3 regions of the Streptomyces sp. ID05-26A genome follow, and region 2 is predicted to be linked to each of the others. Evidence: riboswitches for the same ligand, from Rfam matches in the RefSeq annotation. Region 2 holds a riboswitch; each other region holds the start of a gene.
What was found. Region 2 has a riboswitch for S-adenosylmethionine ahead of PV646_RS01690 (aminotransferase class V-fold PLP-dependent enzyme). Riboswitches for the same ligand answer to the same signal wherever they lie in the genome.
Positions count from the first base shown of each region.

Region 1: another riboswitch for S-adenosylmethionine. It lies ahead of PV646_RS14580 (methionine ABC transporter ATP-binding protein); the one in region 2 lies ahead of PV646_RS01690 (aminotransferase class V-fold PLP-dependent enzyme).
Region 3: another riboswitch for S-adenosylmethionine. It lies ahead of thrC (threonine synthase); the one in region 2 lies ahead of PV646_RS01690 (aminotransferase class V-fold PLP-dependent enzyme).

Region 1 is NZ_JARAYZ010000001.1:2,932,633-2,935,899, forward strand. It holds gene PV646_RS14570 (resuscitation-promoting factor) at 1-129, shown strand, start outside; gene rsmA (16S rRNA (adenine(1518)-N(6)/adenine(1519)-N(6))-dimethyltransferase RsmA) at 236-1,072, shown strand; SAM riboswitch class I at 1,161-1,254, shown strand; gene PV646_RS14580 (methionine ABC transporter ATP-binding protein) at 1,471-2,469, shown strand; gene PV646_RS14585 (methionine ABC transporter permease) at 2,466-3,149, shown strand; gene PV646_RS14590 (MetQ/NlpA family ABC transporter substrate-binding protein) at 3,179-3,267, shown strand, end outside.
Region 2 is NZ_JARAYZ010000001.1:344,829-348,095, forward strand. It holds gene lspA (signal peptidase II) at 1-485, opposite strand, end outside; gene PV646_RS01690 (aminotransferase class V-fold PLP-dependent enzyme) at 509-1,840, opposite strand; SAM riboswitch class IV at 1,875-1,989, opposite strand; gene PV646_RS01695 (potassium/proton antiporter) at 2,063-3,267, opposite strand, start outside.
Region 3 is NZ_JARAYZ010000005.1:614,381-617,647, forward strand. It holds gene PV646_RS37520 (DNA internalization-related competence protein ComEC/Rec2) at 1-562, shown strand, start outside; gene thrC (threonine synthase) at 546-1,802, opposite strand; SAM riboswitch class I at 1,814-1,957, opposite strand; gene holA (DNA polymerase III subunit delta) at 2,045-3,013, shown strand; gene PV646_RS37535 (hypothetical protein) at 3,042-3,267, opposite strand, start outside.

The DNA of each region.
Region 1 (3,267 bases), 2.6 Mb from region 2:
GCCTACGCGCAGCTGCCGCACCAGGCGACCCGCGAACAGCAGATCGCCACCGCGACCAAGCTGCGCGACCGCGCGGGCGGCACGTACGGCGCCTGGCCGGGCTGCCGCGCGAAGCTCGGCCTGCCGTAAACCTCTCTCCGTCCCCCGCCGAAGGCCGTCCGTGGTTCGCCACGGGCGGCCTTCGCCGTTTCCTCCCCTGCGACCTCCGCCGCGGGCCTGGTGCGAGAATGCACCGGTGAGCCTGCTGGGACCTGCCGAAGTTCGTCGTCTAGCTGCCGAGCTGGACATCCGCCCGACCAAGAAGCTGGGCCAGAACTTCGTGCACGACCCGAACACGGTCCGCAAGATCGTCACCGCGGCCGAGCTCACCGAGGACGACGTCGTCCTGGAGGTCGGGCCCGGTCTGGGTTCCCTGACCCTCGCGCTGCTCCCCGGCGCCAAACAGGTCGTCGCGGTCGAGATCGACCCTCCGCTGGCCGCTCGCCTCCCGCAGACGGTCGCGGAGATGGACCCGGAGAACGCCGGCAAGCTCCACGTCGTCCTCAAGGACGCCATGAAAGTCACCCAAGAGGACCTACCGGCACAACCCACCGCGATCGTCGCGAACCTGCCGTACAACGTCGCGGTCCCCGTGGTCCTGCACCTCTTGGCCGAACTCCCCAGCCTGCAAAAGGGTCTGGTGATGGTGCAGGCGGAGGTCGCCGACCGGATGGCCGCCAAGCCCGGCAACAAGATCTACGGCGTCCCCAGTGTGAAGCTCGCCTGGTACGCCGAGGCGAAGAAGGCCGGCTCGATCGGCAAGAACGTCTTCTGGCCCGCGCCCAACGTCGACTCGGGCCTGGTGTGGTTCCTGCGTCACGACAATCTTCTGTCCACAGTGGACCGGAAAAGGCTTTTCCAGATCGTCGACGCCGCGTTCGCGCAGCGCCGCAAGACGCTGCGAGCGGCCCTCAAGGGCTGGGCGGGCGGCTCGGCGGAAGTCGACGAACTGCTGTCGAAAGCGGGCGTTGATTCCCAGCTCAGGGGTGAGCAGTTGAGCGTGATCGACTTCATCCGGATCGCGGAAGCCTAGGCCGGGGATCCATCGGCCATCAGTGTGATCTGTCGAACGAATCCGGTTTTGGCTTGCGCAACCGAACGTCCGTCCGGTTGACTCTTACTTGCCATCCGGAGCGACTGAGAGACCTGGCTCTACGACGTCGCAGCAACCACCCGCTGGATGCGGGCAGGTGCTAACGCCAGGACCGATGGAGGATCACCATGGGTACCACGCGAATGCTGACGCGCCGTCGAGTCATCGACCAGTGCCGTCGCTCGTCTTCTGCATGTCGTCGCCACCTCGTCTAAGGCGCCTTCTCAAAGTCCTTTGACGCGCACTCGTCTGAAGAGTGGCGCACACCTGAGCAGCACACCTCGATCGCGCACACCCCCACCGGGCTGTGTGCCGTCGCGCGCAGCCGTGGAGCAGAAGTGATCACTGTCGAAAACCTCACCAAGTCCTTCCAGGGTGTCAGCGCCCTCAACGGCGTGACCCTCGACGTCGAGGCCGGCACCGTGCTCGGCGTGGTCGGCCCGAGTGGTGCCGGCAAGTCGACGCTCGCCCGTTGCGTCGCGCTGCTGGAGCGTCCCGACTCCGGGGCGATCCGCGTCGACGGCACCGACATCACCAGCCTCGACGGGTCCGCGCTGCGGGCCGCCCGTCGGCAGATCGGCGTTGTGCCGCAAGGGGATTCGCTTCTCCGTCAGCGCACGGCGGCCGGCAACATCGCACTGCCGCTGGAGTCCGCGGGCGTGCCCGGACCGCAGCGCCGCACTCGTGTGGGCGAGCTGCTGGACCTCGTCGGGCTCACCGACAAGGCCGCCTCGTACCCCGACCAGCTGTCCGGCGGGCAGCGCCAGCGCATCGCCGTGGCGCGCGCCCTCGCCGCCAACCCGTCCGTGCTCCTCGCCGACGAGCCCACGAGCGCCCTGGACCCGGAGACCACCGGTTCCGTGCTGACCGTGCTCGACCGTGCGCGCGCCGAACTGGGTGTGACCGTGCTCGTCGTCACGCACGACATGGGCGTGGTCCGGAAGATCTGCGATGACGTCGCTGTGCTGGAGCAGGGCCGCGTCGTCGAACACGGCAAGGTCCTCGACCTGGTCAACAACGCCGGAAGTCGCACGAGCAGCGCGCTGCTGCCCGCCGTCGACCTGAACCCGATCAACGAGAGCAGCTACGACCGCGTCGCGGACGTCGTGCTCGTCGGGTTCGCCGCGGTCGGCGCGCTTCTTCCCGAGGTCTCCCACCGGTTCGGCGTCGAGCTGAACATCGTCGGTGGTGGCCTCACGCGCCTGGGCGAGACGCCTGTCGCGCGGTTCCGGCTCGGCCTGAACGGCGAGCGCTCGGACTCCGCTCTGGAGTGGATCGGCGAGGCCGGCGGCTCGGTGCAGAGGTCCCTGAAGGGCCCCCAGGGAGTAGCTGCGTGAGGTCTGCAACACCCTGGCCCGACGTCTTCAGCTTTCTGCTCGAAGCCACCGGCGAGACGCTGTACATGGTCGGCGTCTCGACCGTCATCGCCACAGTTCTCGGAGTTCCCGTAGGTGTCTGGCTGCAGCTCACCGCACAGGGTGGGTTGCGGCCGAACGCCGCGGTGCACAGGATCCTCAGCTTCGTCACCGACCTGGGCCGCGCGATGCCGTTCATCGTGCTGCTGGTCGCGCTCACGTCCGTCACCCGCCTGATCGTCGGTGGCTCCATCGGCAGCACGGCGGTCATCGTGCCGCTGGCCGTGGGAGCGATTCCCTTCGTGGGCAGGCTGGTGCAGAACATCCTGTCCGAGGTGCACGTGACCGTGGTCGAGGCCGCGATCACCACGGGCGCCTCGACGTTGAGGATCGTGCGCAGCGTGCTGATCCGCGAGTCGCTGCCCGCGCTGATCAACGCCATCGGCGTCACCGTGATCGCCCTCATCGGGTACTCGGCGATGGCGGGCGTGATCGGTGGCGGTGGCCTCGGCGACCTGGCGATCCGCGAGGGCTACCAGCGCTTCAACGACCGGATCCTGTGGAGCACCGTGGCGTGGCTCGCCGTGCTCACCACCGTGATCCAGTTCGGTTTCACCCGTGCCGCCCGTGCGTCCGACCGGCGCCGGCACGCCTCCGTCTGACCCGTAGCAAGATTCTCAAAAGGAACGTCATGCGTATTCGTGCTGCCCTGATCGCAGTTGCTTTGACCGGTTTGACTGCTCTGTCCGCTTGCTCGTCGGGTGGTGCCAGCGCCTCCGA
Region 2 (3,267 bases):
CCCTGCGAGCGGAGGTTGCGCGAGATCCAGAGGATGAACCCGGCGACGCCGAACGCGATCAGCGCGAGGATCCACGTCATGCTCTCGGCCAGGCCGAACGCGGCGCCGGGGTTGCGGACGAACGTCAGGTAGAGCACGCCGCCGAAGAGCTTGATCGGGTCGGCGCCCTCCAGGAACGCCACGGACACGACCTTGGTGAGCACGTCGAGGACCAGCACACCGGCGGCCAGCACACCGAGGATCTTCGTCTTCGGCTCCGGCAGCGAGCCGGTGATCGAGAACTCCTCCTCGGCGTCCCCGGCCTCGACCGGCGCGTCGGCGGACTTCTCCCCCGGCGTCGTCATCTCCGGCTCGGGAACCTCTCCCGACAGCACCGGGGTCGCGACCGTCTCGGGCTCGCTGACCTGCGTTTCCGCAGGCTTGTCAGCGACCTCCCTCGAGGTCTTCGCAGCGGCCTTCTCCGGGGCCTCGGCCTCGTCGCTCACCAGGTCAGTCTCCACTACTGGGACTACGCGAGGAACGGCGGCAGGGTTCGGTTGTCGTCCTGCGGGACCCAGCGGCCGTCGCGCTGCTCGTAGGTCCACTTCGGACCTTCGGTGACGAGAGCGCGCAGTGCCGCGACCAGACGATCAACGTGCTCGGCCGTCGTACCGAGGCCGATCGACGCGCGCACGGCACGTTCCTCGTGCGATCCGACCTGCTTGACCAGGCGTCCCACGATCACGTGCGCGCAGAACGCCCCGTCGCGCACACCGATGCCGTACTCGGCGGACAGTGCGGCGGCGAGGAAGCCCGCGTCGAAGCCGGAGATCGTGAAGCTCACGACGCCGACCTTGTCCGCGTCGGTCAGGATCGCGAGTTCCCGGAAGCCGGGGATGGTGCGCAGCCCGTCCTGCAGGCGGGCCAGCAGCTCCTGCTCGTGCGCGATGGTCTGCTCCCAGTGCCGCGAGAGGATCTCGCAGGCCGCGGCCAGCGCGTGCACGCCGACGACGTTCGGGCTGCCGGCCTCGTGCCGCTCGGGCACCGCGGACCAGGCCACACCGAGGCGGTCGCCGTGGTCGGTCACCTTGGACGTGGCACCGCCGCCGACCAGGTACGGCTGGGCCTGCTGCAACCAGTCCGCGCGGCCGACCAGCACTCCCGCGCCGAAGGGCGCGTAGATCTTGTGGCCGGAGAACACGACGTAGTCGACACCCAGCTCACGGGCGTTGATCGGGCGGTGCGGAGCGAGCTGGGCGGCGTCGAGCGCGATCCGCGCGCCATGCCGGCGGGCGACCTTCGCGAGCTCGGCGACCGGCCACAGCTCCCCCGTGACGTTGGACGCCCCGGTGACGATCACGAGCCGAGGGCCGACCGGGGCGGCGGCCAAAGCCCGGTCCAGCGCGACAACTGCGGCGCCGGACGAAGACGGAGCGAGGACGCGCTGAACGTGGGGGCCCCTCCAGGGCAGCAGCGCGGCGTGGTGCTCGCTGTCGAACAGGACGACGGCGGTGTTCTTGGGAACGCTGCGCGCCAACAGGTTCAGCGAGTCAGTGGTGTTGCGGGTGAAGACGACGGCGTCGGAGGAGTGCGCCCCGACGAACCGGCGGACGCGGTCGCGGGCCTGCTCGTAGACGCGGGTCGAGACCTGGGAGGCGAACCCGGCGCCGCGGTGCACGCTGGCGTACCAGGGCAGCAGCTCGTCGACGGCGTCACGGACCTCCTGAAGACAGGGCGCCGAGGCCGCGTGATCGAGGTTGGCGTAGGTCACGCGCTCTCCGGTGACCAGGGGAACGCGCAGGTCGGCGCCGACGACAGCCGGAACGGTGGTGGTGGTTCCGGGGGTGATCGCGAGCGTCATCGAGGTGCCTCCGAGGCCAGGGGCCCTTTGCGAAGGCCCGCGCTTGACCGGCGCCCCACGCGCCGGACCAGGTCCTCACCAAGGGCACCCCACCGCGGTTGGAGGGTTGCCGGCCAGCAAGCTTGGGCTTGACGCTGGCTCTCATGACCTGCCGACGACGTTAGCGGAGCGTGATCCTCCCGTCGACACCCGATTCACATCGTGAGAAGGCTCGCAGACCGACTAATCGCCGGTCTCGCCCTTCCACCTGGCGTAGCGACCGGCCCTGTCGACGGCACGAACGCGCCGCTCAGCGGCGTCGCGCGCCTCTTCGGTGGTGACGATGAGCAACTGGTCGTCGGTCTGCAGCCGGGTCGTCGGTTGTGGCGTGAAACTCTTTCCCGAGCGCACCACGAGCGAGACTGTGGCGCCCGTGGGCAGCCGCAGCTCGGACATGTAGACACCGTGCAGCTTCGACCCGCGCTGGATGTGCACCTGCAGCAGTTCGGCGCCGAGCTCGTCGAGCGGCGAGGAGTCGACCTGGACCTCCACCGCCTCGCCCGTCTTCACGAGCCCGAGCCGCCGCGCGAGGAACGGCAGCGTCGTGCCCTGCACCACCGTCAGCACGATGACCAGCAGGAACACCACGTCGACCAGTTCCCGCGCGCCCTCGACCCCCTGGATCAGCGGGATCAGCGCGAACACGATCGGCACGGCGCCCCTGAGGCCTGACCAGGAGAGGAACGCCTGTTCCCGCCACGGCACCTTGAACGGCAGCGAGGCCAGGACCACCGACAGCGGCCGGGCGACGAACGTCAGCACCACGCCCGCGACCAGCGCGGGGAAGAGCACGTCGAGCAGCCGTGACGGCGAGGCGTAGAGGCCGAGCAGCACGAAGAGCCCGATCTGGGCGAGCCAGCCGAGGCCTTCGGCGAACGAGAGGGTGTCGGCGCGGTGCGGCAGGCGGGCGTTGCCGAGGACCAGCGCGGCGACGTACGTGGCGAGGAAACCGGAGGCGTGCACGAGGTCGCCGGCCGTGTAGGCCATCACGCACACCGCCACCGTGGCGAGCGGGTACAGACCGGTGGAGGGCAGCGCCGCGCGTCTCAGCCCGGCTCCGCCGAGGAACCCCAGCGCCACACCGATGAGCGCGCCCGCGCCCAGTTCGTAGATCACCAGCAGCGGCGCGGTCCAGGAGATCTGGTCGGAGGAGGCCAGCAGCACCACGGCGATGAACACCGGTGCGTCGTTGAGACCGGACTCCAGTTCGAGCGCGCCCGTGAGCCGCGCGCCGACACCCAGCGAGCGCAGGACGCTGAACACGGCGGCCGCGTCGGTGGACGACAGCACCGCGCCCCACAGCAACGCCATCCGCCAGTCGAGGCCCAGCAGGAAGTGCAGTGCCGTGCCGGTCACCGCGACACTGACCACAACGGCCACTGTGGACA
Region 3 (3,267 bases), on a different contig from region 2:
GGACAAAGACGGAGACCTGGCGGTGTTGCCGGGAAACCGAATCGTACGAAGGAGAAGAGATGGTCTGGGTCAGGTTGTTCAACACGCGCTACCCGATTCCCGGTGGCACGCCAGGACTCGCGTGGGCGCTGTGGCAGACGAACTACTCGGCGACGCCGTGGCCGCACGACGAACTGAAACCCGATTTCGGTTACTACATCTGCGAAACGCTCGAAGACGGTACTCGCGCCGTCACTCACAAAGCGGTGATCACGCATGTGCTGCCGCCGACGAAGGCGGAGACGCCGGAGGAGGCGTACGACCTGGTCGCCGAGCGGGTGTTCGACGACGAGCTGCGGGTGGCGCCGGACGTCTGGCACGACTACCACTACAACGCGCTCAAGGCGGACGCCCCGTGGCCGCAACGGGTTGTGGCGTGGCGCGCGGCTGTGGAGCAGGTCGGGCCGTACGTGGTGGACGGCCTGCAGCGCTTCCCGCGCACGGGCTGGCTCAAGACGGACGCGATCTCCCTGTGAGCCAAGGAGATCGCGTCCGTGAGGAGGTGATTAACCCAGTGCCTTGATGACGGCCTCGGCCGACGGCGGGACCGTGGCGCGCGGGCCGATCGTGTCGCCGAGCGCGTCGAGGGTCTTGAGGCCGTCGCCGGTGATCAGCAGCACGGTCTCGGCGTCGGGGTCGAGCTGGCCCGACTCGATCAGCTTCTTCGCCGTCGCGACGGTCACGCCGCCGGCGGTCTCGGCGAAGATGCCCTCGGTGCGGGCGAGCAGCTTGATGCCCTCGACGACCTCTTCGTCGGTGACGTCCTCGATGGCGCCGTTGGTGCGGCGCACGGCGTCGAGCACGTACGGGCCGTCGGCCGGGGCGCCGATCGCCAGCGAGCGGGCGATGGTGTCCGGGCGGACCGGGCGGATGACGTCGTGGCCCGCCTTGAAGGCGGCGGAGATCGGGGAGCAGCCGGTGGCCTGCGCGCCGAACACCTTGTACGGCGAGGCTTCGACCAGGTCGAGCTGGCCGAGTTCGCGGAACGCCTTGTCGACCTTGGTGAGCTGCGAGCCGGACGCGATCGGCACGACGATCTGGTCGGGCAGGCGCCAGCCGAGCTGCTCGGCGACCTCGTAGCCGAGCGTCTTCGAGCCTTCCGCGTAGTACGGGCGGACGTTGACGTTCACGAACGCCCAGTCCTCGTTCTCCGCGGCGAGTTCCTGGGCGAGGCGGTTGACGTCGTCGTAGTTGCCGTCGACGGCGATCAGGGCGCCGTCGTACACCGCGCTCATGAGGATCTTGGCGCGCTCGAGGTTGGAGGGCACGAGAACGACGGACTTCCAGCCCGCGCGGGCGGCGGCCGCGGCGACGGCGTTCGCCAGGTTGCCGGTGGACGGGCAGGCCAGCACCTTGAAGCCGAGTTCGCGGGCGGCGGCGAGCGCGACGCCGACGACGCGGTCCTTGAACGAGTGCGTGGGGTTGCCGGTGTCGTCCTTCACCCAGATCTTGCGGACGCCCAGCGCCTTGGCGAGGTTGTGCGCCTCGACCAGGCGGGTGCCGCCGGGATCGGTGTTCGGGTGCTGTTCCACAGTGGACGGAACGGGGAGGAGGCCGCGGTAGCGCCAGATGGACCTGGGGCCGGCCTCGATGTCCTCGCGCCGGATCTTCCCGAAGTCGTAGGCCACTTCCAGCGGCCCGAAACACTCGAGACAGGCGTACTCAGGAGCGAGAGGGGTCTCATTCCCACACTCCCGGCACAGCAGTGCCCGGGCAGGGCCGAGGTCGAACTTCGTGCTCGTGGGCACAGTGACAGCAGTCATCGCGAGGTATCTCCTCATCTTTCCCGCGAAATCGAACGGGTCGGAATTGGCACCGTGATCGTCTGCGCATGCCTATGCACAAGGTTCTGCGCATGGCGCTGACGCCGGTTGCCGGGGCTTCTTCGGGCCGTTCCCTCTGCCCCTCTGGATGAGCGGTGTTCAGTTGTGGTCACCAAGCTACGGCAACAGTCCGTCGCGCAGCCACCAACGTCCACGATCCGGGACGTGGAAAGATGCGGAGCGTGAGCGCACCGGAGTCACTGCACCTCGTCATCGGCGAGGAGGAGTTGCTGGTCGAACGTGCTGTTCGGGCGGCTCTCGAGGCCGCACGAGAGGTCGACTCGACCGCCGATCTGACCCGCGTCCAGGTGACTGATCTCACGGCTCCGGAGCTCGCCGAACTGGTGAGTCCGTCGCTGTTCGCGGAGGGTCGCGTGATCGTCCTGCAGAACGGGCAGGACATCAGCAAGGAGATCGCCGACATGGTGCTCTCCTACGTCAAGGCGCCTGCGGACGGCGTCACGCTCGTCGTCGTGCACACGGGCGGCGGTCGCAGCAAGGCGGCCAAGGATCTGCCGGGGCAGCTGAAGAAAGCCGGTGCCGCGGTCACGGAGTGCGCCAAGGTCACCAAGCAGGGTGATCGCGAGGCGTTCGTGCGCAACGAGGTGCGGCGCGCGGGCGGCAAGATCGACTCGGAGGCCGTCGCCACGCTCATCGACGCGGTGGGCACCAACCTGCGCGAGCTCGCCGCGTCCGCGTCGCAGCTCGTCTCCGACACCGACGGCAAGGTGACGGTTGAGGAGATCCGCCGCTACCACCAGGGCAAGGCCGAGGTGACCGGGTTCGCCGTCGCGGAGAAGGCCGTCGTCGGCGACCGGGCGGGTGCCATGGAGGCGCTGCGCTGGGCCATGCAGCTCGGCGTGCCGCACGTGCTGGTCGCGGACGCTCTGGCGGACGCGGTGCGCACGGTCGCGCGGGTGTCCGCTGTGGGCCGCGCCGACCCGTTCAGCCTGGCCGGGCCGCTCGGCATGCCGCCGTGGAAGATCAAGAAGGCGCAGGCCCAGTCCCGCGGCTGGGACCAGTCGGGGCTCGCCGACGCGATGCAGGTGGTCGCGGGGCTCAACGCCGACGTGAAGGGCGTGGCGGCCGACGCCGACTACGCGCTGGAGCGCGCCGTGCTCCGGATCGTGGCCGCGCACAGTCGCCGCTGACGATCGCAGGCGCCGCTGACCTGCCCGATCACGGCCGGCGCGGAATCCCGATCAGGTACTGGGTTCCGGTGAAACCGGGTTCGACGCCGATCGTCCAGTCGAACGACTCGGTGCGGTCCAGTCCGTCGACGATCCGCCGCAACTCCGCGCGCCCGTACATGCGCAGGAACGACACCACGCTGTCGAAGAACATCATGATCGGCAGCACCGGCACGACGTAGGTCAACGCCAGCCGCATCAGGTAGCGCGGCAGC